One region of the Catellatospora sp. NPDC049609 genome, then DNA from elsewhere that is predicted to be linked to it. Evidence: riboswitches for the same ligand, from Rfam matches in the RefSeq annotation. Region 1 holds a riboswitch; the other holds the start of a gene.
The links. A riboswitch is a leader RNA that binds a small molecule or an ion and turns the genes downstream of it on or off. The one in region 1 is predicted to bind cobalamin.

Region 1 (14,113 bases):
TGCACCACGCCACCGCGGCGGCCTACGACCACCTGGTGCGCTGGGTCCGCACCGGCACCCCGCCGCCGGTCGCCGAGCCGCTCGCCTTCAACGCCGACGGCACCAAGGCGCGCGACGGCCTCGGCCTGGCCCTCGGCGGCATCCGCTACTCCCAGGTGACCGTGCCGACGGCGCTCAGCACCGGCGACAACTCCGGCCAGTCGTTCTGCTTCCTGTTCGGCTCCCACCAGCCGTTCGACGAGCCGACCCGGGACCGGCTGTACCCGACCCGCGGCGGATACCTGGCGCGGGTCGCGCTGGCCGACGTGCGCAACGTCGCCGCCGGCTACCTGCTGCCCGCCGACGCCCGCGTCAACCTGCGCGAGGCCCTGGCCTCCGGCGTGGGGCGCTGATCACCGTCCGGGCCCGGCCCGCCTGCCCGCGCGGGCCGGGCCCGGACCGCCGCTCCCGGCGCGGCTGCCCCGCCCACCTGGTGCGGCAGCCGCCCCCACGCCCCTGGCCCGGCCGAGGGCGGCGAAGCCGCCATCACCGGCGCCGGCCGTGGTGGTGCCCGTCCGCGCCGTCGTGGTGGGCGTGCTGGTCGCCATGGCCGTGGTGGGTGTGGCCGTGGTCGTCCGGGTGGTGGTGCGGCGTCTGGGCCGCACCGACCCGGTCCTCGAAACCGGGCAGCTTCACCCGGTAGACGCACGAGTCGCAGTTCATCCGGATGTCGCCCGCCAGCGCCTCGTCGTAACGCTCGATCACCAGGTCGGCGAGCGCGTCGGTGTCGCCGAGCACGGCGGCGCAGCGCACCGGCACGCCCGCGCGCCCGGCCGCCCACGCCGTGGCCTGGTCGGCCACCCGGCGCGGCAGCACCCCGGTGAAGAGGAAGTACGGCAGCACCACTATCCGGCGCGCGCCCAGCGCGGCACAGCGGTCCAGGCCCGCGGGCACGCCGGGCCGGGCGAGCGAGACGAAGGCGTACTCCACCGCGGCCACCGCCGTCGTCTCGGCCAGCAGCCGCGCGGCGCGGGCCACCTCGGCGTTGGCGTCCGGATCGGTGGAACCGCGCCCCACCAGCAGCACCGTGTCGCCCTCGGCCGCACCGGCCTGCGCCAGCCGCTCCCGCAGCAGGGCCAGCACCGCCGGGTGGGCGCCGAGCGGGCGGCCGTACGCCACCGCGAGCCCGGGATGCCGCAGCTGCTCACGGGCCAGCGCGGCCGGGATGTCGCCCTTGGCGTGTCCGGCCGCGACCAGCATCAGCGGCACGGCGGCCAGCCGGCGGTGCCCGGCCGCGACCAGCTCGCCCACCGCCTCGCCGAGCGGCGGTGGGGACAGCTCGATGAAACCGCCGCCGACGCTCACCCCGCGCGGGGCCAGGCGCTTGCCCACCCGGTCGGTGAACGCGCGGAACTCCTCCGCGCCGTCGGTGTCGGACGTGCCGTGCCCGGCGATGAGCAGCGCGGGCGGGGTGGCGATCATGGTCTTCCTCCTGGGGGTCGCACCTGACGGAGCTCGTCTCGGGGTCGCCGGGAGTCACCTGTGGCGGGCGCCCGGCGACAGCGGCTCCTCACGGAGGCGCGGTGTCGTGGCCGGTCAGCGGGTCGCCGTAGAGCAGGGCGTTGACGGCGGCGGCGGCGACGGCCGAGCCGCCGCGGGCGCTGACGTTGGACAGCTGGGGCAGCCCGGACGCGCGCAGCGCCGCCTTCGCCTCGGCCGCACCGACGTACCCGACCGGCAGGCCCACCACCAGCGCCGGAGCCACCGTCCCGGCCGCCGCCAGCCGCAGCAGCTCGAACAGGGCGGTCGGGGCGTTGCCGACGGCCCATACCGCACCCGCCGGATGCTCGGCGGCGGCCAGCCGCACCGCCGCGGCGGACCGGGTGATCCCCTCGGCCGCGGAAAGTTCCGCCGCCCGCGCCGAGCCGACCAGGCAGCGCGACGGGTAGCGGGTGATGCCCGCGCCGACCATGGTCACGTCGACCACCAGCGGCGCGCCCGCGGCCAGCGCGGCGGCCCCGGCGGCGAGCGCCGCCTCGTCCGGCACCAGGTCGGCGACCCAGCCCGGATCGGCCGTGGTGTGCACGATCCGCTCCACCACGTCCCTGCTGTACGGCGCCAGCCCCGTCGTGTCCACCACCGACCGCAGGATCCGGTACGACTCCGCCTCGATCGGATGCACCACCCGCGCTGAACCGCCCATCACCGCTCCCCCACGGTCAGGGTCACCGCGTCCACCGGGCACACCTCGACGCACTCCCCGCAGCCGGTGCACAGGTCCGGGCGGGCGTGCAGGGTCGCCGGGCCGTCGCCGCCGACCGGGCGGATCGCGTGCGTGGGGCAGGTCAGTAGGCAGGCGCCGCAGCCCTGACAGCCGTCGAACCGCACGGAGACGGCCGGTCCGGGCCCGCCGCCCGCCGGCCGGCTCCCCGCGCGCGTCAGCTCGGCATCCACGCGTACCCCCGCGGGGTGACCATGCGCCCGGCGACCGTGCGGGTCGTGCTGGCCCCGACGATCACCACCGTGTTCATGTCCACCGCGGCCGGGTCGAACTCGGCCAGCGTGGTCAGCGCGACCCGCTCGCCCGGCCGGGACGCGTCGCGCACCAGCCCGATCGGCGTGCGCGGCGGCCGGTGCGCGCCCAGGATCGCCAGCGCCGCGGGCAGCTGCCGGGTGCGCCGGGCGCTGCGCGGGTTGTAGAGGCACACCACGAGATCGGCCTGCGCCGCGGCGGCCAGCCGTCGCTCGATCACCGCCCAGGGGGTGTGCAGATCGGACAGCGACAGGTACACGTGGTCGTGCCCCAAGGGCGCGCCCAGCAGCGACGACGCGGCCAGTGCGGCGGTCACCCCCGGCACCGCGGTCACCGCGATGTCGTCTCCGGCGAACTCCAGCGCGGGCGAGGCCATCGCGTACACGCCCGCGTCGCCGGAGCCGATCAGCGCCACGGCGTGCCCGGCGCGGGCCAGCTCGACGGCGGTGCGCGCCCGCTCCTCCTCCGCGCCCAGCCCCGAGTCCACGATCCGGGTGCCGGGCCGCAGCAGGTGCCGGACCTGCGCCACGTACTGGTCGAGGCCGACCACGATCGAGGCGGCCCGCAACTGCTCGGTGGCCCGCGGCGTACGCAGGTCCGCCGCGCCCGGCCCCAGCCCGATCACGGCGAGCCGCCCCATCGGGACCAGCCGCGCCACCGCCACGGTCGCCATCGCCGACGCCGTCTTGCCCGCGACCAGCTCCGCGGCACGGCCACGGGCCCGGGCCGCCAGCAGCGCCGCCGCCTCGGCCACGCTCGGCGTGCCCACGGCCGCCCGGACCACCTCCGACGGGTGGGGCACGTCCACCGCCGCCAGCTCTCCCGCCGGGAAGGTGACCAGCGGCAGGTTCCGCCCCGCCGCGTACGCCAGCAGGCCCGCCTCGTCGGCCTTCACGTCCGCGGTGGCGATCGCGCACACCGACGCCGCGGCCAGCCCCGCCTCCGCGAGGACCCGGTCGGCGAGCGCGGCGATCTCTTCCGCGGCGACTCCCCGGCTCGCCCCGATCCCGAGTACCAGCGACGGCGGATGCAGCACCAGGGGCGCTGCCGCCGCACCCCCGCGGGTCGGTGCCCGGTCGGTCACCAGCACCCCGTGTGCGGCGCCGGGGTGCGCGCCGACGTTGGCGGGCAGCGCGGGCAGCGGCCAGAGCTGGTCGGCGCGCCAGTCGACCGGTTCGCCGTCGAGCAGTGCCCGGGACACCGGGGCGACCCGTTCGGGGTTGCCCACCGCGAAGCCGAGCGTGTCCAGGCCCGCGAGCCCGGCCGCGTCGGTGCCGGTGGTCACCACCGGCTGCGCGCCGAGCACCGCCGACACCCGCTCCGCCAGCGCGTTCGCCCCGCCCGCGTGCCCGCCGAGCAGCACGACCGCCCACCGCCCCGCCTCGTCCACACACACCACACCCGGCTGCGTGTCCTTGCCGCCCCCGGCGACGAGGTGAGGGGCGAGGAGGCGGACGGTGGCACCGGTGGCGACGAACGCGACGATCGCGCCGGACTCCGCCCAGGCGCGGGCGAGCTGGTCGCGTACCCGTCCCTCGTGGACGGTGCATTCTCCGGGCCAGGCGGCGGCCAGCCGGTCGGCGGCGGCACGCCCGGCGGCGGTGGCCCAGATCAGCCCGATGGTCATGACAGCTCCCCGGAGACGACGAAGACGGGATTGGTCGCGGCGAGCCGGTGCGTGCCGTCCGGCAGCGGGGCCAGCCGCGAAGCCTGCAGCTGTACGCCGTCGGCGGCGTACCCGGCGGCGCGCAGCAGGGTCAGGGCCGCTGCGGCACGCTCGACCGCCGCCAGCGCGACGACGAGCCGGAGCGGGCGCCGCGCCGCGCAGGCCGCGAGCACGGGCGTGCCCCCGCCGCCCACGAACACCGCGTCCGGATCGGGCAGCGCGGCCAGGCAGTCCGGGGCCGCCCCGGTGACCACCCGCACGCCGAGGCCGGCCGCGTTCGCCGCGATCAGGGGCAGGGCGGCCGGGTCGCGCTCGACGGCGACCACGGCCGCGCCGAACCGGGCGCACTCCACGGCCACCGAGCCCGATCCGGCACCCACGTCCCAGACCAGGTCGCCGAGGCGCGGGCCGAGTTTGGCCAGGGCGTACGCGCGTACCTCCGCCTTGGTGATCATCGAGTCGCGGTGGGCGTACGCGGCCTCCGGTAGCGCCCAACCGCCCGGCCCGGGGCCTGGACCGGCGACCCAGCCCGGCCCGGTCCGCGCGTCGGGGCGGGCCGGATCCAGCACCAGCACCACGTTCGGGTCCGCCCACCGGGCACCGGCCGCCTCCGCCGCCGTGACCGTCACCAGCCGCTCCTGCGGCGTACCGAGCCGCTCCGCGACCACCAGCGTCCGCGCCCACCCGGCCAGCGCCGCACCCAGCTCCGCGGGCCCGGTGCCGGGCGCGGTCAACACCGCCACCTTCGGATGGGCCCGGCAGGCGTTGACGACCCGCCGCCACCCGCCCGGCACCCGCGATGATCCGTTTCGGTGGACGCTGGACGTCGCCCTGGCGACAGCAGGCGTCCACAAAAACGGATCACTGCTCAGCCCGGAGCCGCCACCGCACTCGCGACCCTGGCCGCCGTCGCGGCCGTGCGAAGACTCGCCGCCGTGCGAAGACTCGCCACCGTGCGAAGACTCGCGGCCGGACGCGGACGCGCGGCCGTCAGCGGGGCCGCGGCCGTGGGCGGAGACGACCAGAGCGTCGTCCCAGGGCAGGCCGGCGCGGGCGAACGCGGCCGCGACGCTGGACACCGCGGGCACCACCACCGGCTCGACCCCGGCCCGGCGCAGCGCGGCGACGATGCCGAAGAAGCCCGGGTCGCCGCTGGCCAGCACCACCGCTTCGCCGTCGTGCGCGGCGAGGCGGGCGACCACCGGCGCGACCGGGCCCATCACCAGCGTCTCCGCCGCGACGTCCAGCCCGGACAGGTGCCGCTCGCCCCCGGCGACCAGGGTCGCGGTCGCCAGCGCCGCACCCGCCGCCGGGCCGAGCGGCCCGCCGTCGTGGCCGAGCACGGTCACCCGGCGCATGCCACCCACTCCGGCCTGGTCGCCGCCACGACCGCCTGCCCGGTGAAGTCGACCATCGCCACGTCGGCCCGCAGCGCACCGCGCCCGAACCGGACCAGCACGTCGCGCACCCGGTCGCAGAGCAGGTCCCCGGCGGTGCGCAGCAGCCCGGCCGCCTCCCACAGCTCGTACGCGTGCCGCGCCGTGTTCGCGCCGTCGACCTGCTCCGCCAGCTCCGGCGTGCCACCGGCCGCGACGGTCACCCGGCCGAGCAGCGCGGTGTCCACGGCCGAGCGGGTGTAGTGCGTCATCAGCACCCCGGCGGCGAGCTTGGTCAGCTTGCCGGCCATGCCGACGAAGACCACCCCGGTCATGCCGTGCCCGGCGGCGGTGCGCAGCGCGGCCCCGGTGAAGTCGCCCACCTCGACGAAGCACACCTCAGGCAGGTGCGGCAGCAGCGCCATCGCGCCCGCCTCGGTGCGCCCGCCGGTGCACAGCACGATCGTGTCCTCGCCCTGCGCCGCGGCCACCTGCACGGCCTGCATGACGCTGGCTCGCCAGGATGCGGTGGAGAACGGCCGGACGATGCCGGTGGTGCCGAGGATCGAGATCCCGCCGAGGATGCCCAGCCTGCGGTTGGTGGTCTTGCGGGCCATCCGCTCGCCGTCCGGCACCGAGATCACCACGTCCACCGCGCGCCCGCCCGCGACCTCGGCCACCGCCTGCGTGATCATCTGTCGCGGCACCGGGTTGATCGCCGGGCCGCCCACGTCCAGGCCGAGGCCGGGCCGGGTGACCGTGCCGACGCCCTCGCCGCCGCGCAGCGACACCCCCGCCCCGTCCCGCCAGCGCACGGTCGCGGTCAGCCGGGCGCCGTGCGTCACGTCCGGGTCGTCCCCGGCATCCTTGACCACGACGGCCCGCGCCGCGTCACCGTCCAGCGACGACTCCGCGACCGCGAAGGTCACCCGCCGCCCGGACGGCAGCGCCACCTCGACCCAGCGCGGCGGCACCCCGCCCACCAGCAGCTCCGTCGCCGCCTTCGCCGCCGCCGACGCGCACGTCCCGGTGGTCCACCCGGTGCGCAGGGCTTTGGGCCGATCCTTGGCGGTACGCGGCAGGTCGGGTTCACGCAGCTCCGGAAGGTCCGGTCCGGAGCCCACCAGCCCGGACCGGCGCCGCCCACGGAGCCGGACGGCCGTCGGCGCGGCAGCCGGATCCGGACTCGGATCGGGAGCCGAGTCGGAGCGTGGGTCGGCGGCCGGCCGCTCAGCCACGGGTTGCTCGCAGGGTGGCGCGGGCGGCCGGGTCCGCCCGGCGGAAGCCGTGGAAGTGGCCCGGGTGGTAGAGGTGGCTGCGGGTGCCGCCGCCCTCGCCGAGCGCGGGCCCGACCAGGAACAGCGTGTGCTTCCACAGCCGGTGCTCCTTGACCGCGGCTTCCAGCGTGCCGACCGTGCACCGCACGATCAGCTCCTCCGGCCACGTCACCCGGTATGCCACCACGACGGGCGTGTCCGGCGCGTACCCCCCGGCCAGCAGCTCGTCCGCGAGCTGGCCGGACCGGGCGGCGGACAGGAACACCGCCATGGTCGCGCCGTGCGCGGCGAAGGCGCGCACCGACTCGCGTGCCGGCATCGGCGTCTTGCCGCCCTCCAGCCTGGTCAGCACCACCGACTGGGCCACCTCGGGCACGGTCAGCTCCCGCTGCACGGCCGCCGCGGCGGCGGTGAACGAGGACACCCCGGGGATGACCTCGGTGGGCAGGCCCAGCTCGCGGCACGCGTCGAGCTGCTCGCCCAGCGCGCCCCACAGCGCCGGGTCGCCGGAGTGGATCCGGGCCACCACCAGGTCGTCGGCCGCGGCCTGGCGGTAGAGGTCGAGCGTCTGCTCCAGGGTCAGCGCGGCCGAGTCGACGATGCGCGCGCCCGGCTTCGCGTGGCCGAGCACGTCCGGGTGCACCAGGCTGGCCGCCCAGACCACCACGTCGGCGGTGGCGATGGCGGCCGCGCCGCGCAGGGTGAGCAGGTCGGCGGCGCCCGGCCCGGCTCCGATGAAGACGACCTTCACAGCTTCCCGCCCCTTCCCTCGCGCCGGCCGGGGATCAGCACCGCCGACAGGTACGGCGCCTCACCCGCCGCGGCCAGCGGTGTCACGGTCTCGCCGGGCAGGCCCAGGCGGGTGCCGAGCACCGCGTCCCCGAGCCGTCCGGCCTCCTTCACCACGGCGACGACCTCGTCGAGGTGCCGCCCGCCCTTGTACGCCACCACCGTGCCGTCCTCCGCGTACGCGAGCGCGCCGGACAGCGCCGCCGCTCCCCGGGCCAACGGCACCAGGACCAGCGGCTCGACGCCCTCGGCGAGCGGCACCCCGGCCGCGGCCGACAGGGCCTGCATGGCGGTGATCCCGGGCGCGGTCGTGATCTCGACCTCGGGCAGCAGCGCCCGGACGGTGGCGGCGAGGTAGCCGAAGGTCGAGTACACGTTGGGGTCGCCGATGGTCGCGAACACGGCGGTGCCGCCGGTCTCGCCGAGCCAGTCCGCGACGCGCCGCCCGGCCCCGTCCCAGTGGTGCTCGCGCCGCCGCGCGTCGTCGCGCTCGTTGAGGGCGAACACCAGCCGCTCGATGCGGTCGTGCCCGGCGTGCGCGCGCACCGTCGCCTCGGCACGGCCCTGCTCGTCGAGCGACATGACGGGCACGAAGACCCGCCCGGCCTCGCGCAGCAGGCGTACGGCCTGCAGCGTCACCAGCTCCGGGTCGCCCGGACCCGTCCCCACCCCGATCAGGCGCATGCGGCACGCACCAGCCGCGCGGCGAAGCCCGGGTGCCCGGCCCAGTGCAGGTGCAGGTAGGACGCGTGCACCCCGCCCTGGACGAAGCCCTCCGCGGCGGTGCCGCGCCACGCCCAGGCGGGCTGCGGCCCGGCGGCCGGGGCGACGGCGGTGCGGTGGAACTCGTGCCCGGTGACCCGGGTGCCCGGCTCGGCGAGCACGCTGCCGGACACCGCGACCGCGTCGCGGTAGCCCAGCGTGAGCCGGTCCGTCATCGCCGACTCGGCGTCGAGCACCCCGCACATCTCGCGGCCGTCCAGCGACCGGGCCAGCCACAGCAGCCCGGCGCACTCGGCGGCGACGGGCGCACCGGCGGCCGCGAGCTCGCGTACGGCGTCGCGCAGCGGCTTGTTGGCGGCCAGCTCGTCGCCGTACACCTCGGGGAAACCGCCGCCCACCACCAGCCCGGCGGTGCGCGGCGGCAGCGCCTCGTCGCGGACCGGGTCGACGTGCACGACCTCGGCCCCGGCGGCCCGCAGCAGCTCGGCCTGCTCGGCGTAGCCGAACGTGAACGCTGGCCCGCCCGCGACCGCGATCACGGGGCGCTCGGCCACCGGCTCGCCCACCGCGGCCGCGGCCGACCACGCCGTCACGGTCAGCGGCGGCGCGCCGTGCGCCACCGCGAGCACCTCGCCGAGGTCCACCCCGTCCTCGACCAGCGCGCCCATCGCGCGTACCGCGTCGACCGCGGCGCCGCTGCGTTCGGCGGCGGGCACCAGGCCCAGGTGCCGCGAGGGCACCGCGACCGCGTCGGTGCGCCGCAGCACGCCGAGCACCGGCGCGCCGACCTCCTCGCAGGCCTCGCGCAGGATCTCCTCGTGCCGGTCGGAGCCGACCCGGTTGAGCACCACCCCGCCCAGGCGCACCGTGCCGAACGAGCGGAACCCGTGCAGCAGCGCGGCGACCGAGCGGCCCTGGCCGGTCGCGTCCACCACGAACACGACCGGCGCGTCCAGCAGCTCGGCCACGTGCGCGGTCGAGCCGAACGCGCCCTGGCCGGAGCGGCCGTCGTACAGGCCCATCACGCCCTCGACCACGGCGACCTGCGCGCCCGCCGCGCCATGGGCGAACAGCGGCGCGACCAGGTCCTCGCCGACCAGCGACGGGTCCAGGTTGCGGCCGGGCCGCCCGCAGGCCAGCGAGTGGTACGTCGGGTCGATGTAGTCCGGCCCGACCTTGAACCCGGCCGCGGTCATGCCGCGCGCCGTGAACGCGGCCAGCAGCCCGGTCGCCACCGTCGTCTTGCCGTGCCCCGACGCCGCCGCCGCGACCACGATCCGCGGCACCCTCACCGACACACCCCCACCGACCTCTACCATTCGATCCCCGCCTGGCCCTTGCGCCCCGCGTCCATCGGGTGCTTCACCTTGCCCATCTCGGTGACCAGGTCGGCGGCGTCGAGCAGCGCCGGTGCGGCGTACCGGCCGGTGATCACGACGTGCTGGGTGCCGGGGCGCTCGCGCAGCGTCGCGACCACGTCGTCGACGGGCACCCAGCCCCAGTGCATCGGGTAGGTGAACTCGTCGAGCACGTAGAAGCCGTACCGCTGCGCGGCGAGGTCGCGTTTGACCTGCGCCCAGCCCTCGGCCGCCTCGGCGGCGTGGTCGCGCTCGTCGCCCGGCCGGGCCAGCCACGACCAGCCCTCGCCCATCTTGTGCCAGGTCACCGGCGCGCCCGTGCCGTCCTGCGCGTGGGCACGGCTCAGCGCCCGGAACGCGGCCTCCTCACCCACCCGCCACTTCGGACTCTTCACGAACTGGAAAACGGCGATCGGCCAGCCCACGTTCCACGCGCGCAGCGCCATCCCGAACGCGGCGGTCGACTTGCCCTTGCCGACGCCGGTGTGCACGGCGAGCAGCGGTCCCTTCCGGCGCTGCCGGGTGGTCAGCCCGTCGTCGGGGACCGACTCGGGTTTACCCTGCGGCATCTCGTCCTCCGATCGGTTCGGGTCACGCGGCGGTGCGGCGGTCGCGGCGGGCGACGCCGGCCAGCCCCTGTGCGGTGACCTCGGTGAGCGGCACGTGCTCGGCGTTCAGCCGGGCGGCCAGGCGCGCGGCCAGCCCGAGCCGGACCGGTCCCGACTCGCAGTCGACCACCACCGCGGCGACGCCGCCCGCGGCCAGCCCGGCGGCGACCCGCATGGCCTCGCCGACGGGATCGGCCCCCGCGGTGGCCCGGCCGTCGGTCACCACCACCAGCAGCGCCCGGCGGCGCGGGTCGCGCAGCCGCTCCACCCGCAGCGTGTGCGCGGCCTGGCGCAGGCCCGCCGCGAGCGGCGTACGCCCGCCGGTGGGCAGCTCGCGCAGCCGGGCCGCGCCCGCCTCGACGCTGGAGGTCGGCGGCAGCGCCAGCCGTGCCGCGTCGCCCCGGAAGGTGACCAGGCCGACCTTGTCGCGCCGCTGGTACGCGTCGAGCAGCAGCGACAGCACCGCGCCCTTGACCGCGCCCATCCGCTTGCGGGCGGCCATCGAGCCGGAGGCGTCGACGCAGAACAGCACCAGGTTGGACTCGCGCCCGCGCCGCACCGGCTCGCGCAGGTCGGCGGCGGCCAGCAGCAGTGGCCCGCCGGGCCGGCGCCCGCGCGCGTCCTGCCGCCGGGCCGCGGCCCGCACGGTCGCCGCCAGGTGCAGCGCGGTCAGCGTGCCGGCGGGCACCCGCGCGCCGACGGTGCGGCCGGTGCGGGTGTACGCGGGCGAGCGCCGTCCTGCCGCGCCCTCCCCCGTGCCCGGCACCGCGAACAGCCTGGCCCGCTGCGGTCGCGCCGCCTCGGCCCGCTGCTGCCCCGCCCCGGCGAGGCGGCTGTCGCCGTCGGCGTCGCGCCGCTGGGCGTCACCGTGCGGCCGGGGCGCCGGACGCTCCCGGTCCGGCCGCGCGCCGCCGCCGGGCCCACCCGGCCGGGGCCGGTCGTCGTCGGGGCCGTTGTCGGGCCCGCCGTCGTGCGGGCCGTCCTCGCCCTGAGGGTCTTCCTCGCCGCGGGGGCCCTGGTCACCAGGGCGTCCGGGGTCGCCGCCGGGGCCCGCGGCGTCGTGTGCGCCGTGGTCCCGTCCGCCGTCCGAGCCGTCGGGTCCGCCGCGCCGCCCGGCGGCGCCGCCGTCCCGGCCGCTCTCGCCGTCGTGCGGCCCGCCGTCCGGGGGCGCGGCGTGGCGCAGCGCCTCTTCCAGCGCGTTCTCGTCCAGGTCGGGGCTGTCGAAGGGGTCGCGTCGGCGGCGGTGCGGCAGCGCGAGCCGGGCCGCGTCGCGGACGTCCTGCGCGGTGACCTCGACCCGGCCGTGCCAGGCGGCCAGTGCCAGCGCGGCACGGGCCACCACCAGGTCGGCGCGCAGCCCGTCCACCTCGAACGCGGCGCACACCCCGGTGATGCGGATCAGCTCGGCGTCGGGCAGCGCCACCGCGGGCAGCCTTTCCCGGGCGGCCACGATGCGATCGGCGAGCGAGGCGTCGGCGTCGGCCCAGCGCGCCGCGAACCCGGCCGGGTCGGCCTCGTACGCCAGCCGCCGCCGCACCACCTCGGCCCGCTCGCGCGGCTCGCGCGGGGCGCGCACCTGCACCGCCAGCCCGAACCGGTCGAGCAGCTGCGGGCGCAGCTCGCCCTCCTCCGGGTTCATGGTGCCCACCAGCAGGAACCGGGCGGCGTGGCGCACCGAGACGCCGTCGCGCTCGACGTACGCCTCACCCATCGCGGCGGCGTCGAGCAGCAGGTCGACCAGGTGGTCGTGGAGCAGGTTCACCTCGTCGACGTAGAGCACGCCCCGGTGGGCGGCGGCCAGCAGGCCGGGCGAGTACGCCGCCTGCCCCGAGGTGAGCACGCGTTCCAGGTCGAGCGCGCCGACCAGGCGGTCCTCGGTGGCCCCGACGGGCAGCTCGACCAGCCGGGCGCGCCGGACGGCGGCGTCCTGCCCGGCCTCGTGCGGCCCGTCCGGGCACGCGGCGTACGGGGCGGCCGGGTCGCAGGCGAAGCGGCATCCGGCGACGGCCGTGAGCGTCGGCAGCAGGGCGGCGAGGGCACGGACCACGGTGGACTTGGCGGTGCCCTTCTCGCCGCGCACCAGCACCCCGCCGACGGCGGGCGAGACGGCGTTGAGGAGCAGGGCCAGCCGCAGGTCGGCCAGGCCGACCACGGCGGAGAACGGGTACAGCGGGGTCAACGACCGCTCAGGCACGAGCCCATGCGCGAATCCTCTCCGCGGGTTTCCTCGCCCGCGAACACCGGTGATCCGCCGACGCCGTCGGCGTCGCCGGGAGCGGCCGGAGTGTCCTGGCTCCCGGATCGGCGCTCCCCCTCGGCCTTCCAGCCTCGCGGCCGTGACCTGGGGACGACGCGGCGCGCCGGTGGCGGCGCGAGCGTCGGGAGGGGTCGCTCCCCGGTGACAGTGGCGGGACCGCCCCGGACTCGCACCGGGTTCCTCCACTGCCGCTCACCGGTCATCGTGTCGGAAGAGCGGCTCCGCGTCAAAGCGGGTCGCCCGTCCGGTGTGCTGTGTCATCGCTCACCGGGCGGCCCTGCCCACGTGAGGCCGCGCCGGGCCCGCCCCCTGGCTCGCGCGGCCCGGCACGACATCACGTCGTAACAATCAACTTCGATATTGCTATATATCACTGCCTTCCGCTAGCTTCCAGGGAAACTCTCCGGCGGTCCGGCGTCAGAAGCGCTCGGCGCCGGGTGGACCTTGGGAGGATCCTGTGAGGCACTCACTCCGAGCGGCGCTGCGTGTGGGCGCGACGGCGCTCGCCGGCGCCCTGATCGCCATGGCCGCGGCCACCGGCCCGGCGCAGGCCGCGCCGACCGACCCCGACGTCATCGACGGCCCGGACCTCGTCGTGGGCGGCACCCCGGCCGCGCAGGGCGAGTTCCCGTGGATGGTGCGGCTGTCCATGGGCTGCGGCGGCGCGATGTACACCCCGAGCCTGGTGCTCACCGCGGCGCACTGCGTCGGCGCCACCGGCAACAACACCTCGATCACCGCCACCTGGGGCGTGGTCGACCTGCAGAGTCCGAGCCGGACCACCCGCACCTCCAACTACGTCTACCGCGCGCCCGGCTACAACGGCGACGGCAAGGACTGGGCGCTGGTCCGCCTGTCCAGCCCGATCACCACGGCCCCGCTGCTGAAGATCGCCACCGACACCTCGCTGCACAGCGGCGAGTTCGACGTGATGGGCTGGGGCGCGGCCACGCAGGGCGGCGGGCAGCAGCGCTACCTGCTCAAGGCGAAGGTCCCGTTCATCACCGACACGCAGTGCCAGAGCGCGGGCGGCAGCTACGCCGGGCTGATCTTCAACGAGGAGATCTGCGCGGGCATCTGGAGTTCCGGCGGCGTCGACACCTGCCAGGGTGACTCCGGCGGCCCGATGGTCAAGAAGAACGCGTCCAACGAGTGGATCCAGGTCGGCATCGTGAGCTGGGGCATCGGTTGCGCCCAGCCGCAGAAGCCGGGCGTCTACACCGAGGTGCGCTACTTCGCCAACGACATCTACAACGCGGCCGTATCCCTGGGCGGGGCACCGGGCGGCGTCTCGGTCACCGGCCCCGGCAACCAGTCCACCGTGGTCGGCACCGCGGTCACCCTGAACAGCAGCGCGTCCGGCGGCACCGCGCCGTACTCCTGGTCGGCGACCGGCCTGCCGGCCGGCACGTCGATCAGCTCGTCGACCGGCCAGATCACCGGCACGCCGACCACCGCGGGCACCTACACCGTCACCGTCACCGCGACCGACAGCGCGAGCAAGACCGGCACCGCGTCGTTCACCTGGACGGTCAACCCGGTCGGCG
Region 2 (14,113 bases), on a different contig from region 1:
ACGCCGAGGGCGGTCGCGATCTGCTCCGGCTCCGGCTCGCTGCCCAGCTCACGGGTGAGCTGGCGGGCGACGTTGCGCATCCGGTTGACGTCCTCGACCAGGTGGACGGGCAGCCGCACGGTGCGCTCCTGCTGGGCGATGGCCCGGCTGATCGCCTGCCGGATCCACCAGGTGGCGTACGTGGAGAACTTGTAGCCCTTCACGTAGTCGAACTTCTCGACGGCGCGCACCAGGCCGGTGTTGCCCTCCTGGATCAGGTCGAGCATCGGCATGCCGGATCGCACGTAGCGGCGCGCGATCGAGACCACCAGGCGCAGGTTCGCCCGGATGAACAGGTCCTTGGCGTGCTCGCCCTCGCTCACCAGCTTTTCCAGCTCGTCGCGCTTGAGGCCGCGCCGGAGCTTGTCCGCCTCGAGCAGGTGCTCCGCGTAGAGGCCTGCTTCGATCGCCTTCGAGAGGTCGACCTCCTGCGCGGCATCCAGCAGGGGCGTACGTGAGATCTCGTGCAGGTATACACCGACGAGGTCGCGCTCCTCAGCCACCTGGTCGGTGCGCAGCATGGTCATGTTCTCCACGTTCGGGTCCCTCCCACGTAATCGCCGCAGGGCCTTGCGGTACTGACACCTTCACAACAGATGACGCCTGCGAATGATTCCGCGTTGCCCATCGAAACTGTCACGAAAAGCTGTGAACTCGCTGATACCGACATACCGACTCGCTGGACGCGAGCCGCTCGGTCCGCAATGCCCTATTTATGACACCAGACAGCGGCGCAGGGTACAGCGACCCACATCACTACAACGCTGTGACCTGCGTCGCCATTTCTTGTGACGCCGAACTGGGCGCGCTATTGCACGGTTCCACACCAAGCGCACCTGATCGCATGACCCGCATACCCCAAGGAGTGAAAAGCACACCCATTCGGCCATCAAAAACCCACGAACGGCCGCCCCGATCACCCGACTTGCCAGGCACATGGGCGTATCTTGAGCGCGCTTTCGCCCACTTGCCTGGCAAGTCGGCAGATCTTGAGGGCGGACTGGGGTGATGATCGCCGTTTCAGGTCAGAAAGTGCACTCTGAGCACAGTTTCTGACCTGAAACAGCGATCTTCCGGTGGGTTACTCGGTGAGGGCGGCTACGGCGTCGCGGACGCGGTTGCCGTGGCCGGCCAGCGCGCCGCGGGCCGCGGCGACCTCGCGGCCGGCCAGCAGCGCGACCAGGGCGGCGCGCAGGTCGCCGCCGGCCGCGTCCAGGGTGCGGCGGCACTCGTCCTCGTCGTGGCCGGTCGCCTCGACCAGGATGTTGAGCATCCGGCCGCGCAGCTTCGCGTTGGTCGGCACCATGTCGATCATGAAGTTGGAGAACACCCGCCCCAGGCGCACCATCACCGCGGTGGAGAAGGCGTTCAGCAGCAGCTTCTGTGCGGTGGCGGCCTTCATCCGGGTGGAGCCGGTGACCACCTCCGGGCCGGTGTCGACGCCGACGAAGACGTCGACCCAGGCCGACGCCGCGGCGTGCGGGTCCGCCGCGATGAGCGCGGTCCGGCAGCCCAGCTCGCCCGCGGCCCGCAGCGCGCCGAGCACGTACGGGGTGCGCCCGCTGGCCGCGATGCCGACCACCACGTCACCGGTGCGTGCGCACCGGGCGATCTCGTCGGCGCCCGCCTCGGTGTCGTCCTCGGCGTCCTCGACGGCGGCCAGCAGCGCGCCGGGGCCGCCCGCGATGTGCGCGCAGAACCAGCTCGGCGGGGCGTTGAAGGTCGGCGGCAGCTCGGCCGCGTCGACCACGCCCAGGCGGCCGGAGGTGCCCGCGCCGACGTAGTGGACCCGGTTGCCGCGCTGCAGCGCCGCGACGGCGTCCTCCACCGTGATCGCGAGCGGGTCGAGCGCCGCGCTGACGGCCTCGGCGACGGTGCGGTCGGCGTCGTTGATCACCTGCAGGATCTGCCGGGTGTCGAGCATGTCCAGGTTGGCGCTGGGTGCGTACCGCTGTTCGGTGGGGGCGCTGACGCGGACCGAAGCGGTGGGCAGCTCAGGCATCGCCGGACCGGCGGCGCGAGGTGCCGATACGACGTCCGCGCACCGCCTCGGCGGTGACCTCGAGCGCCTTGCGTGCCTTGGCGCGGGTGCGCGCGGCGACGCCCACGAACAGGCAGTCGACCACGGTGAGCTGCGCGAGGCGGCTGGCCATGGCGCCCGACCGGTACGTCGTCTCGCGGGCCGCGGTGGTCAGCACGAAGTCGGCGACGTCGCAGATCGGCGAGCGCGGGAAGTTGGTGAGCGCGACGGTGACCGCGCCCGCCGCCTTGGCCCGCTCCAGCACGTCGATGGTGTCGGCGGTGGTGCCGGTGTGCGAGATGCCGAGCGCCACGTCGCCGGGGCCGAGCAGGGCCGCCGAGGTGAGCGAGGTGTGCAGGTCGGGCCAGTAGTACGCGACGCGGCCTATGCGGTGCAGCTTGGCCTGGAAGTCGGCGGCGACGAAGCCGCTCGCGCCGGCGCCGAAGACCTCGACGCGGGACGCCTTGACCAGCGCGTCCACGATCTTGTCGCAGACCTCGGGGTCGAGCTGCTCGGCGGTCTCCTCGACGGCGCGGGCGTCGTTGAAGGCGATGGTGGCGATGATCTGCGCCATGTCGGCGCCCGGCGGGATGTCGCCGCCGACCACCCGGGAGTCGGCCGGCTCGACCCGGCGCGCGGCCTCGGCGGCGAGCCGGATGCGCAGCTGCGGGTAGCCGGACATGCCGATGGAGCGGCAGAACCGGATGACCGTCGCCTCGGAGGTCTCCGCGGCGGCGGACAGGTCGGTGATGGTGCGGCGAGCCGAAGCGGCCGGATCGGCGAGCACGAGACGCGCGACGCGCTGCTCCGCCGGGGAGAGTGCGGGCAGCAGGCCGTTGATCTGAACGATCAGACCGGCCGGCTCCTGCGCGGCGCGCGCGGCACCGTCGCTCTCCTCAGAAACTTTCGACTTCTTCGCCACGGTTGAAACTTACTTTCACGACTGCCCGGCGTCAACTGCCAAACCGTGTCCGATGCCCGGCCAGACGGCTGCCCAAACGGCCTGAGCGACGGCGTCGGGATCACCACTGCCGTCGACATGTACCGCATCCGACAGTACGTCCTTGTAGGCCGCATGGCCCGCGTTCAGATAGCCGATGTCCTCGTGGTCGTCGCCGCGCTGCTCGATCCGGTCGTAGGCCAGGTCGGGCGGGACGTCGAGAAAGATGATGACAGCCGGCCGGGGGAACGGGGCATACGCCGCGCGTACCAACCGCTCCAGCCGGTCGCCGCCGCCGTGTGCCCGAATGCTCACGAGCTGGCACGGCGTGTACCGGTCCATCACCGCGATCCGGCCCGTGACCCGGGCCGCCAGCAGCGACCGGGCGATGGCCAGCCAGCGCAGCACCGCCTCGATGACGAGCAGGCCGGGCCGCCCGACCAGGGCCACCGCGTCCTCGCGCCCCAGCCGGCGCGCGATCCGGCCCAGAAAGCGCCGGCCACCCGGGTTGGGGCCGTACCGGGCGGGGATGCCGGCCGCGACCAGGGCCGCGGCCAGGCGGATCGCCTGGGTCGTCTTGCCCGAGCCGTCGATGCCGACCAGGGCGATCACCGACGCACTCGTGCCTGCCATGCACCAGACGCTACCCTGCGCCCGCCACGCGGTGATCCACAGTGCGGGCACGGACACGCTGTGCGATGGCGCGTGCAACTTCCATGGCGCAATGGCGTCCTCGGCTACCGCCCGGAGGCGCTCCCATGGCAGAAGTGCACCATTTCGCGTACGGCTGGTTCAACCCGGTGACCGCGTACCTGATGGCGTTCATCGGCTCGCTGCTCGGCCTGGTCTGCACCGCCCGCGCCCGGCGCGCGCCGAGCGCGGGACGGCGCGCCCGGTGGCTGATCATCGCGGCGCTGTCGATCGGCGGCACCGGCATCTGGCTCATGCACTTCATGGCGATGATCGGCTTCGACGTGCCGGCCAGCCCGGTCCGCTACGACGCGGTCACCACCTTCATCAGCCTGGCGCTCGCCGTCGTCACGGTGGGTATCGGCCTGTTCATCGCCGGGCAGGGGCGCAAGTCGGCGCTGCGGATCGTCGCCGGCGGCGGCTTCACCGGGCTCGGCGTGGTGGCGATGCACTACACCGGCATGGCCGCGATGCGGGTGGCCGGCGACGTCAGCTACGACCTCGGCCTGGTCGGCGCCTCGGTGATGATCGCCGTGGTGGCGGCGACGGTGGCCCTGTGGTTCACGGTGACCGTGTCGGGCATGCGCGCCATCACCGCCGCCGCGGCCGTGATGGGCGTGGCCGTGTGCGGGATGCACTACACCGCGATGGCGGCGGTGCGGATCACCCTGGACACCGACGGCACCGGCGAGGTCGCCGGGCTCAGCCCGTTCGTGCTGATCGTGCCGATCGTGCTGCTGTCGGCGCTGTGCCTGATCGGTGTGATGTTCAGCGCACTGCAGGCCATGACGCAGGAGGAGTTCGACGGCACCGCGCCGGCGCGGGTCGGCCAGCATGCCGCCGTCTCCGGCACCGTCATCCCTGGTCCGCGTGCCGGTGCCGACGCGGGCGCGCCCGTCAACCAGCCGTTCAGCCTGGCCCGCGCGCTGGCCGACCGCAACCGCACCAAGGTGCCCCGCTGACTGTCGCGTCCATATCGGAGGGACGGCGCGGTACGCGCTGATCGGATATAAACACCGGCATGGACGCGACCGCGCCGGCGTACCTCATGACCATGCCCCTGCACGCCATCACCGAGGTGCTCGGCGAGCAGGGGCTGCGCGACCGGTTCCGGCTGGAGATCGAGCGGCTGCCCGACGACGACCGAGCGGTGCTCGAGCAGGCGCTGGAGCTGGCCGCGCGGCTGCACGCCGAGCAGCGGCGGGTGCGCGAGCCCTACCTCAACCACCTGCTGCGCGTCACGATCCGGATCATCCACTACTACCGGATCACCGACCGGGACGTGCTGGTCGCGGCGCTGCTGCACGACTCCGTCGAGGACCAGCCGTGGGGCATCACCGGCCAGCCGCACCGGGGCGGGCCGCCACCGCGGGACCAGGCGCTGGCCGTGCTCGCCGAGCGGTTCGGCCCGCGGGTCGCCTCGCTGGTCGCCGCGGTCACCAACCCGGAGTACGACCTCGACCGCGACAAGGACGAGCAGTACCGCACGCACGTGGTCGAGTCGCTGGACGTCGACCCGTGGGCGCGCGTCATCAAGGTCTCCGACTTCACCGACAACGGCGTGGGCGTCATCCACACCATCGGGCCGAAGGTGCGCCGGGCCGCGACGAAGTACTCCCCGCTGGTGCCCGCCCTGCGCGAGCTGGTCGCCCGGCCGGACACGCCGCTGCTCGGCGAGGTCAAGGCGCACATCTTCGCCCAGTTCGACCTCGCCGAGCAGCGGTTCCAGGCCATTCTCGGCACCAACTAGCGGCCCGGCCTCCCCGTCAGAAGTCCTCGTCGAGGCTGACCGTGCCGCCGACGGCGACCTGGTACGCCGTCACCCGGCGCTCGAAGAAGTTCGCCAGCTCCTGCACGTCCTGCAGCGCCATGAACGGGAACGGGTTGGCCGAGCCGAACCGGGCCGGCAGCCCGAGCCGGGCCAGCCGCTGGTCGGCGACGTACTGCAGGTACTCCCGCATGTCGGCCAGGGTCATCCCGGGCAGCCCGGCGCCGCACAGGTCCTCGGCGAAGGCCAGCTCGGCGTCGACCGCGTCCTCCAGCATCCGGGTCACCGCCTTGCCCATGGCGTCGTCGAACAGCTCCGGCTCCTCGGCGCGCACCGTGTCGACCACCGCGAACGCGAAGTCCATGTGCATCGACTCGTCGCGGAACACCCAGTTGGTGCCCGCCGCCAGCCCGTCCAGCAGGCCGCGCGAGCGCAGCCAGTACACGTACGCGAAGGCGCCGTAGAAGAACAGGCCCTCGATGCAGGCGGCGAAGCAGATCAGGTTCAGCAGGAAGCGCCGCCGGTCGTCGGCCGTGGTCAGCGCGGGCAGGTCGAACACCGAGTCGATCCACTCGAAGCAGAAGTTCGCCTTGCGGGCGATCGACGGGATGTTCTCCACCGCCGCGAACGCCTTGGCCCGCTCCGCGTCGTCGGGCAGGTAGGTGTCCAGCAGGGTCAGGTAGAACTGCACGTGCACCGCCTCCTCGAAGAGCTGGCGGCTCAGGTAGAGCCGGGCCTCCGGGGCGTTGATGTGGCGATACAGGTTCAGCACCAGGTTGTTGGCCACGATGGTGTCGCCGGTGGCGAAGAACGCGACCAGGCGGTTCACCAGGTGCCGCTCCCCCGCCGACAGCCCGGCCAGGTCGGGCAGGTCGTTGCCGAGGTCGACCTCCTCGACGGTCCAGGTGTTGCGGATCGCGGCGCGGTAGCGCTCGTAGAAGTCCGGGTAGCGCATCGGCCGCAGGGTCAGGTCGAGGCCCGGGTCGAGCAGCATCTTCTTCGGGGTGGTCACTGGCATGCCTCGCAGATCTCCGGGTTCTCCAGGTTCAGGTTGATCGGGCTCGCGGCGGTGCGCAGCGTTGCACCCGGCGCGCTCGCCGGAGCGGACGCGGCAGCCGGTCCGGTCGCACGCGACGCGTTAGGAAGGTGCCCTTCCGCTACGGAAAGCGATGGGAGGGTGCCCTTCCTTACCGTGGTCTGGGCGATGGCGGTCGCGGGGCGGGAGCGCAGGTAGTAGGTGGTCTTCAGGCCCTTGCGCCAGGCGTAGGCGTACATCGAGGAGAGCTTGCCGATCTCCGGGGCGGCCATGAACAGGTTCAGCGACTGCGACTGGTCGATGTACGGCATCCGCGCCGCGGCCAGGTCGATCAGCGCCCGCTGCGGCAGCTCCCACGCGGTGCGGAAGCGCCGCCGCAGCTCCGCCGGGATCTCCTCGATGCCCGCCACCGAGCCCTCGGCCGCCAGCACCCGGTCGCGCAGCGCCGCCGTCCACAGGCCCCGCGCCTTCAGCTCGTCCACCAGGTAGCGGTTGACCTGGAGGAACTCGCCCGACAGCGTCTCGCGCTTGAACACGTTGGCCACCGGCGGCTCGATGCACTCGGCGCAGCCCGCGATCGACGCGATGGTCGCGGTCGGCGCGATGGCGATCAGCAGCGAGTTGCGCAGGCCGGTGCGGGCCACCTTCGCGTGCAGCTCGTCCCACGCCCACGGGCGGGTGGACACCGCGTCCGGGAAGTGGTCGGCGTGCAGCACGCCGCGCGCGGCGCGGGTGTCCGCGTACGACGGGTGGGTGCCCAGCTCGGCGGCGAGGTCGGCGCTGGCGTCGTACGCCGCGAGCGCGATCTCCTCGGCCAGCCGGGTGGACAGGGCCAGCGCCTCGGGCGCGTCGAAGTCCAGGCCGAGCGCGAAGAACACGTCGGCCAGGCCCATCACGCCCAGGCCGATCGGCCGCCAGCGGTTGTTGGCCCCGGCCGCTTCGCCGGTCGGGTAGTAGGACAGGTCGATGGTGCGGTCGAGCACCCGCACGGCGGTGCGCACGGTCGAGCGCAGCGCGTCCCAGTCGACGCCGTCCGGGCCGAGGTGCGCGGCCAGGTTGACCGAGCCGAGGTTGCACACGGCGGTCTCGCCGTCGCTGGTGACCTCCAGGATCTCGGTGCACAGGTTCGACAGGTGGACCGTGTTGCCCGCGACGGCGGTCTGGTTGCAGGTGCGGTTGGCCGCGTCCTTGAACGTCATCCAGCCGTTGCCGGTCTGCGCCAGGGTGCGCATCATCCGGCCGTACAGCTCCCGGGCGGGCAGCGTGCGCACGGCCAGCCCGGCGGCCTCGGCGGCGCGGTAGGCGGCGTCGAACTCCTCGCCCCACAGGTCGACCAGCTGCGGCACGTCCTTCGGGTCGAACAGCGACCACGCGGTGTCGGCCTCGACCCGGCGCATGAACTCGTCCGGCACCCAGTTGGCCAGGTGCAGGTTGTGCGTACGCCGGCTCTCCTCGCCGGTCGAGTCACGCAGCTGCAGGAACTCGTCCAGATCGGCGTGCCAGGTCTCCAGGTAGACGCACGCCGCGCCCTTGCGGCGGCCGCCCTGGTTGACCGCGGCCACGCTGGCGTCGAGCGTGCGCAGCCACGGCACGATGCCGTTGGACAGGCCGTTGGTGCCGCGGATCAGCGAGCCCCGGGACCGGATCCGGCTCCACGACACCCCGATGCCCCCGGCGTACTTGGACAGCCGGGCGATCTGGGCGTACCGGTCGTAGATCGACTCCAGCTCGTCGCGCGGCGAGTCGAGCAGGAAGCAGCTGCTCAGCTGCGGGCGCCGGGCACCGGCGTTGAACAGCGTCGGCGAGCTGGGCAGGTAGGCCAGGCGGCTGAGCACGGCGTAGAGCGCGGCGACCTCGGCCACGTCGCCGGGCAGGCGGCGGCCGGCGGTGCCCGCGTCGCCGACCTCGCCCATCAGCCCGCAGGCCACCCGCAGCAGGAAGTGCTGCGGCGTCTCCAGCACCTTGCGGGTGACCGGGTGGCGCAGCAGGTAGCGGTCGTAGACGGTGCGCAGCCCGAAGTACTCGAAGCGGTCGTCGGCGGCCGGGTCGACGAGCCGGTCCAGCTCGGCCGCGTGCGCGGCGACGAACGCGGCCAGGTCGTCGGCGAGCACGCCTGCCGCGTGCCCGGCCCGCACGGAGCTCGCGAAGTCGTGTACGCCCTGGGTGGCCGCCTCCTCGGCGATGTGCACCGCGAGCAGCCGCGCCGCGAGGCGGCTGTACGACGGCTCCCGCACGACCATGGCGGCGGCGGTCTCGATGGCGCGCAGCCGCAGGTCGGCCTCGGTCGCGCCGGGCCATACACCGGCTGCCACCGGGGTGAGGACGGTATTGTGATCCACATCGGGCAGCCCCCGGGCCGCCTCGGCGAGCAGCCGCGCGAGCGACGCGGTGGTGTCAGACGACGTGCTCTCGGGCGACGCGGCCGTGCCGGGCGGCGCGTTCTCGGGCGACGCGGCCAAGCCGGGCGTGGTCTCGCCGGGTGCGCCGGCGTCGGTGGTGGTGTGGAAGGTGGTGCTGGTCAAGGCGTGCGCTCCCCCTCGTCGAAGCGCGGGAGGGCACGCGAACGGCGCTCACCCTCCCCGGGGGGACACGCGCCATCCACCGTGGACCGTCCCGCGCGGCCCGGTGTCCGCGACCGGTCCCGTCCAGCCGGACGGGAGGGTCGTGGGCGCGACACGGGCAGGGCCGTGGCGCGCACGCCGGCAGGTCTTCGGGCTCGTGGGCACGGCCGGGCGGCGCGGCGCGGACGCCGTGCTGCGGAGACCCCCTAGACCGTCGCTTCCCAGGCCGGACCGGCCCAGTGCTGCTCCGCACCCCTCTTCGCGGGAGGGGCGCGGGACGGTTTCGTTCCCACTCACCGCTGCGGGGCAGCTCCGGATTCGCACCGGATTCCCTCTGCGCGGGCCGCGTTCCGGCGGCTCGCGCGGCACCCCTCGACCCGGTGTCCGGTGGACACCGGAGGGGTGGACCAGCGATGCGCTCACACTACATCTAGTGGCATCGCGAGGAAAGCGACCCCATATGAAGTTCGGCGTGTCGTCGATGGTCCACCCCGACGGGCGTCTATGTCCCGCCCTCAGCAGGCGCAGGCGGCGCCGCTCGCGGGTGCGGTGAGCGGGTCCACATCGTGCTTGCGCAACCCGAGCGGGGTCTGCGTGTCGAAGCCCTCGCGCACCCAGTACTCGTACCCGCCGAGCATCTCCTTGACCCGGTAGCCGAGGCGGGCGAAGGCCAGCGCGGCCCGGGTGGCGCCGTTGCAGCCGGGGCCCCAGCAGTAGGTGACCACGACGCTGCCCGCGGGCACCACGGCCGCCGCACGGGCGGCGATCTCCGCGGTGGGCAGGTGCACCGCGCCCGGGAGGTGTCCCTGCTCCCACGCCTCCCGCGAGCGCGAGTCGACCAGGACGAAGCCGGCGGCACCCGAGGCCAGGTCGGCGTGCACGTCGGACACGTCGGCCTCGAACGACAGGCGGGCGGCGAAGTGGGCGGCGGCGACATCGGCGGCGGCGGCCGGGGCGGTGCCGAGTACGGCGGACATGAGCTGCTCCTCTACTGCTCGATCACTGCGTTCATCCTCGCGGTGGCCGGCTGCCGACCACGAGTGGCGGCAACGCCGCTGTTCGCTAAGATCCCGCCATGGGTACGCCGCTGACGCTCCAGACCCGGCCCCGGCACCGGATCGCGGTGCTGGCCTTCGCCGGGATGGCCCCGTTCGAGCTGGGCTGCGTGGTGGAGGTGTTCGGCCTGCCCCGCCCGGAGCTGGACGTGCCGTGGTACGACCTGGACGTCTGTGCCGAGGTCCCCGGCGCGGCGCTGCCCGCGGTGGGCGGGTTCGCCGTCACCGCACAGCACGGCCTGGATGTGCTCGCCGCCGCCGACACGGTGATCGTGCCCGGGGTCGCCGACGTGCGCGCCGAGGTCTCCCCCGCCCTGGTCACGGCGCTGCGTACGGCCGCCGGGCGCGGCGCGCGCCTGGTCTCCATCTGCTCCGGCGCGTTCGCGCTGGCCGCCGCCGGGCTGCTGGACGGCCGGGCGGCCACCACGCACTGGCGCTACGCCGAGCTGCTGCGCGAGCGCCACCCGCTGGTCGAGGTGACGCCGGACGTGCTCTACGTGGACACCGGCCAGGTGGTCACCAGCGCGGGCAGCGCCGCCGGGCTGGACCTGTGCCTGCACCTGGTGCGCCGCGACCACGGCGCCCAGATCGCGAACACGGTGGCCCGGCGGCTGGTGCTGCCGCCGCACCGCGACGGCGGGCAGGCCCAGTTCATCGAGCTGCCCGTGCGCGACGTGGTGGACGACGACGGGGTGGCCCGCGCGATGGCGTGGGCGCTGGACCACCTCACCGAGCCGCTGACGGTCGACGCGCTGGCGGCACGGGCTCGGATGTCGCCGCGCAGCTTCCTGCGCCACTTCGCCCGGCACACCGGCACCAGCCCGATCCGGTGGCTCATCGCGCAGCGGGTCGCGGCCAGCCTGGCCCTGCTGGAGACCTCCGACTCCCCCGTGGAGCAGGTCGCCGCCGCGGTCGGGTTCGACTCGCCGGCCACCTTCCGGCACCACTTCAGCCGGTGCATGCGCACCTCGCCGTCGTCGTACCGGCGCACCTTCCGCGGCCGCGCCTGACTCAGAAGGGCGTGCGGGTCATCTCCACGGTGGACTGCAACCGGCGGGCCTCGGCCAGGTACGCGTCGGACAGGCCGAAGCGCTCGTCGCCGCGGTGCAACTCGCCGAGGCGGCGCGCGGTCTGCGCCTGAGCGCGCCGGTCGCCGATCCGCTCGAAGATCTCCAGCGCCTGGGTGAGCCGCCGCACCGCCACCTCGGGCGCCTCCAGCCCGGCCAGGTCGGTCAGGCAGTACGCCTCGCAGTGCGCGTCGCCGAGCACCGCGAACCGGTCCAGCGCCGCCACCAGGTCGGCGCGGGCGTGCGCCAGGTCACCGCTGCGCAGCCGGACCAGGCCCAGCTGGCGGGTCAGCAGCGCGGTCCGGTGCGCGTCGCCGATCTCCTCGGCGATCCGCAGCCCGGCGCTGAAGTCGCGGTACGCCTCCGCGAGGTCGCCGCGGGCCAGCCGCACCATGCCGAGCGCGCCGAGCGCGTAGGCCTCACCGTGCCGGTGCCCGAGCAGCCGGTACGCCTCCAGCGCCTGGCGGTGGCAGTCCAGCGCCTCGTCCAGCTCGCCGCGGATGCGGTGCCCGGTGCCCAGCCCGGCCAGCGCCGCGGCCTGCCCGCACAGGTTGCCCAGCCGCGCGAACAGCAGGCGGGCCCGGCTGAACGCCTCCGCGGCCTCCTCGTAGTGGTCGCGATACAGGTGCAGCTGACCGAGCCCGCGCAGGGTCACCGCCTCGCCGAGCAGGTTCCCGGCGGCCCGGCAGGCCGACAGCGCGGTGCGGTGGATCTGCTCCCACTCCGCGGTGTGCCCGCCCATGTCGCACCAGGGCACCATGGCGTGCGCCAGCTCCCAGGCCAGATCGGACAGCCCGTTCGCCGCGGCGGCCTCCACCGCGCCGAGCAGCGACTCCCGCTCCGCGGCGAACCAGCGCACCGGGTCGCGGGTCAGCTCCGCCGCCTCCGGCACCGGCCAGCGCGCCGCGACGGTGAGCCCCGGGCCGAACACCTGCGGCGGTAGCCCGCCCGCGGCGCGCTCGGCCAGGCTCAGGTAGCCGCTGAGCGCGCGGGTCAGCGCCGCGCCGATCGCCTCGCCCGGCAGGTCCGGGGCGAGCAGGCCGACCAGCACCGGCAGCCCGTACCGCGTCTGGCCCAGCTCGTCGGGGCCGGTCGGGCGCAGCAGGCGGGCCCGCTCCAGGGCGGCCAGCACCTCCGTCGCCTCCGGACGGCCGAGCAGCGCGGCGGGCACCCAGCACGGCGCCGAGGCCATCCCGAGCCGGGCCAGCCCGCGCAGCACCAGCGCGGCCGCCCCGTCCAGCCGGGTGCCCAGGGCCAGCGGGCCCTCCTCCTCGACGAGCAGCGTGCGGTGCAGCCGGCGCAGCGGCTCGCCCGGCTCCACGCCCAGCTCCTCGGTCAGCGTGCGGCGCGCGGCCGCGTACGTCGCCAGCGCCTCGGCTCGGTGGCCGGCGTCGCGCAGCGCGGTGACCAGCAGCAGCCACGCCTCCTCGCGCAGCGGCTCCTCGGCGACCAGCCGGCGCAGCTCGTCGACGGCGACGGCAGGCTGCCCGGCCTCGATGCGCAGCCGCGCCCGGCTCTGCCGCACCGCGCGGCGCCGCTCGACGAGCCGGTCGATCTCGCTGCGCCACAGCGGCGCGGGGGGCAGGTTCTCCAGCGGCTCGCCGCGCCACAGCGCCAGCGCCGCGTCCAGGCTCTGCGGATCGGTGCCGCGGGCGTGCTCCTCGAAGCGCAGCAGGTCCAGCTCGTCCGGCACCAGTTCGAGCCGGTAGCCGGGCGGCTGGCGGCGCAGCCGGTCGCCGAGGCAGGTGCGCAGGGCGCTGACGTACGTCTGCACGTTCGCCAGCGCGGAGCGGGGCGGGTCGTGCGGCCAGAGCACCTCGATCAGGTGGTCCACGGAGACGGTGCGGCCATGGTGCAGCGCCAGCGTCGCCAGCAGCTGGCGCGGTTTCACTCCGCCCACGTTCGCGGCGACGCCGCCGCGGGACAGCTCGAAGGAACCGAGGATGTGCAGTTCCAGCCGGTCCGACATTCGCCCAACCACCCGCGATCCGTGATCGATTGCCTGAGCCTACGCGTGCTCGGCCGATCGGACCAGAGCACTCGGCTGAACGGCTGTAGTGGTTCTGGAGAATCGTTGGAGAGCCTGTCGCGACGCTGTCCACACCCCACCGCCGGTGGCTCGTCCGACCGGCCCGCCTGACCGGCGGGCCGCCGAGGAGGCGATCCGGCGGGCACCAACGGGTTTCCTGTCCACCATCCACGGAAAGGAACCGGCCACATGCGACCCATCAGGCTCCTGTCCGGTGCCGCCGCGCTGATCCTCGGCATCGCGAGCTCCGTCCTGCTCGCCGCGCCGGCGCAGGCCGCGCCCGCGTTCCAGCTGCCCTTCCCCTGCGGCCAGACCTGGAACGGCAACAGCACCAACAGCAGCGCCCACGTCTCCTGGGAGATCGACTTCAATCGCGGCTCGACCGCGACGGCCGATCTGGGCGACACCGTGGTCGCGGCCGCGGCGGGCACCGTCGAGGTCTCCGCGCACCAGGGCTCCGTCAACGGCTACGGCAACCTGGTCGTCATCGACCACGGCGGCGGCTACTTCACCTACTACGCCCACCTCGACAGCCGGGCGGTGGTCGCCGGGCAGTCCGTGCTGCGCGGGCAGGCCATCGGCGCCCTGGGCAACACCAGCAAGCCGGGCAACGGCATCTCGCCCCACCTGCACTACGAGGTGCGCTACCCGGACCGCTCCCAGTCGCACATCATCAAGGCCGTCTTCAACGGCAGCACGTTCGGGTACGGCTCGGCCAACGTGACCAGCAACAACTGCGCCACGTCGTACGACCCGGCGGAGGTGTGCGGCGCCGGCTTCCAGATCATCGACTCGGTGAAGCTGGGCAGCGCGGGCACCGCGAACCTGCTGTGGAAGGGCTCGACCGGCCAGAACTGCACCGTGACCCTGAAGACGGCGAGCGTCGGCACGGCCACCGCCACCAGTTC

Region 2: linked by a shared signal. The riboswitch ahead of AB0J67_RS13570 (ribonucleoside-diphosphate reductase subunit alpha) and the one ahead of AB0J67_RS07190 (VWA domain-containing protein) in region 1 are both predicted to bind cobalamin.

What each region holds. Positions count from the first base shown of each region.
Region 1 is NZ_JBFAOU010000016.1:17,876-31,988, reverse strand. It holds gene AB0J67_RS07245 (alpha/beta hydrolase domain-containing protein) at 1-392, shown strand, start outside; gene AB0J67_RS07240 (sirohydrochlorin chelatase) at 526-1,461, opposite strand; gene AB0J67_RS07235 (precorrin-8X methylmutase) at 1,550-2,182, opposite strand; gene AB0J67_RS07230 (4Fe-4S binding protein) at 2,182-2,367, opposite strand; gene cobJ (precorrin-3B C(17)-methyltransferase) at 2,418-4,139, opposite strand; gene cbiE (precorrin-6y C5,15-methyltransferase (decarboxylating) subunit CbiE) at 4,136-5,536, opposite strand; gene AB0J67_RS07215 (cobalt-precorrin-5B (C(1))-methyltransferase) at 5,524-6,678, opposite strand; gene cobM (precorrin-4 C(11)-methyltransferase) at 6,785-7,582, opposite strand; gene cobI (precorrin-2 C(20)-methyltransferase) at 7,579-8,304, opposite strand; gene AB0J67_RS07200 (cobyrinate a,c-diamide synthase) at 8,295-9,662, opposite strand; gene cobO (cob(I)yrinic acid a,c-diamide adenosyltransferase) at 9,656-10,270, opposite strand; gene AB0J67_RS07190 (VWA domain-containing protein) at 10,293-12,503, opposite strand; cobalamin riboswitch at 12,592-12,749, opposite strand; gene AB0J67_RS07185 (trypsin-like serine protease) at 13,024-14,113, shown strand, end outside.
Region 2 is NZ_JBFAOU010000037.1:21,024-35,136, forward strand. It holds gene AB0J67_RS13535 (sigma-70 family RNA polymerase sigma factor) at 1-566, opposite strand, end outside; gene AB0J67_RS13540 (N-acetylmuramic acid 6-phosphate etherase) at 1,121-2,041, opposite strand; gene AB0J67_RS13545 (MurR/RpiR family transcriptional regulator) at 2,034-2,981, opposite strand; gene AB0J67_RS13550 (thymidylate kinase) at 2,997-3,632, opposite strand; gene AB0J67_RS13555 (MHYT domain-containing protein) at 3,758-4,651, shown strand; gene AB0J67_RS13560 (HD domain-containing protein) at 4,711-5,439, shown strand; gene AB0J67_RS13565 (ribonucleotide-diphosphate reductase subunit beta) at 5,456-6,475, opposite strand; gene AB0J67_RS13570 (ribonucleoside-diphosphate reductase subunit alpha) at 6,466-8,841, opposite strand; cobalamin riboswitch at 9,198-9,390, opposite strand; gene AB0J67_RS13575 (rhodanese-like domain-containing protein) at 9,570-10,031, opposite strand; gene ftrA (transcriptional regulator FtrA) at 10,130-11,119, shown strand; gene AB0J67_RS13585 (BTAD domain-containing putative transcriptional regulator) at 11,121-13,145, opposite strand; gene AB0J67_RS13590 (M23 family metallopeptidase) at 13,395-14,113, shown strand, end outside.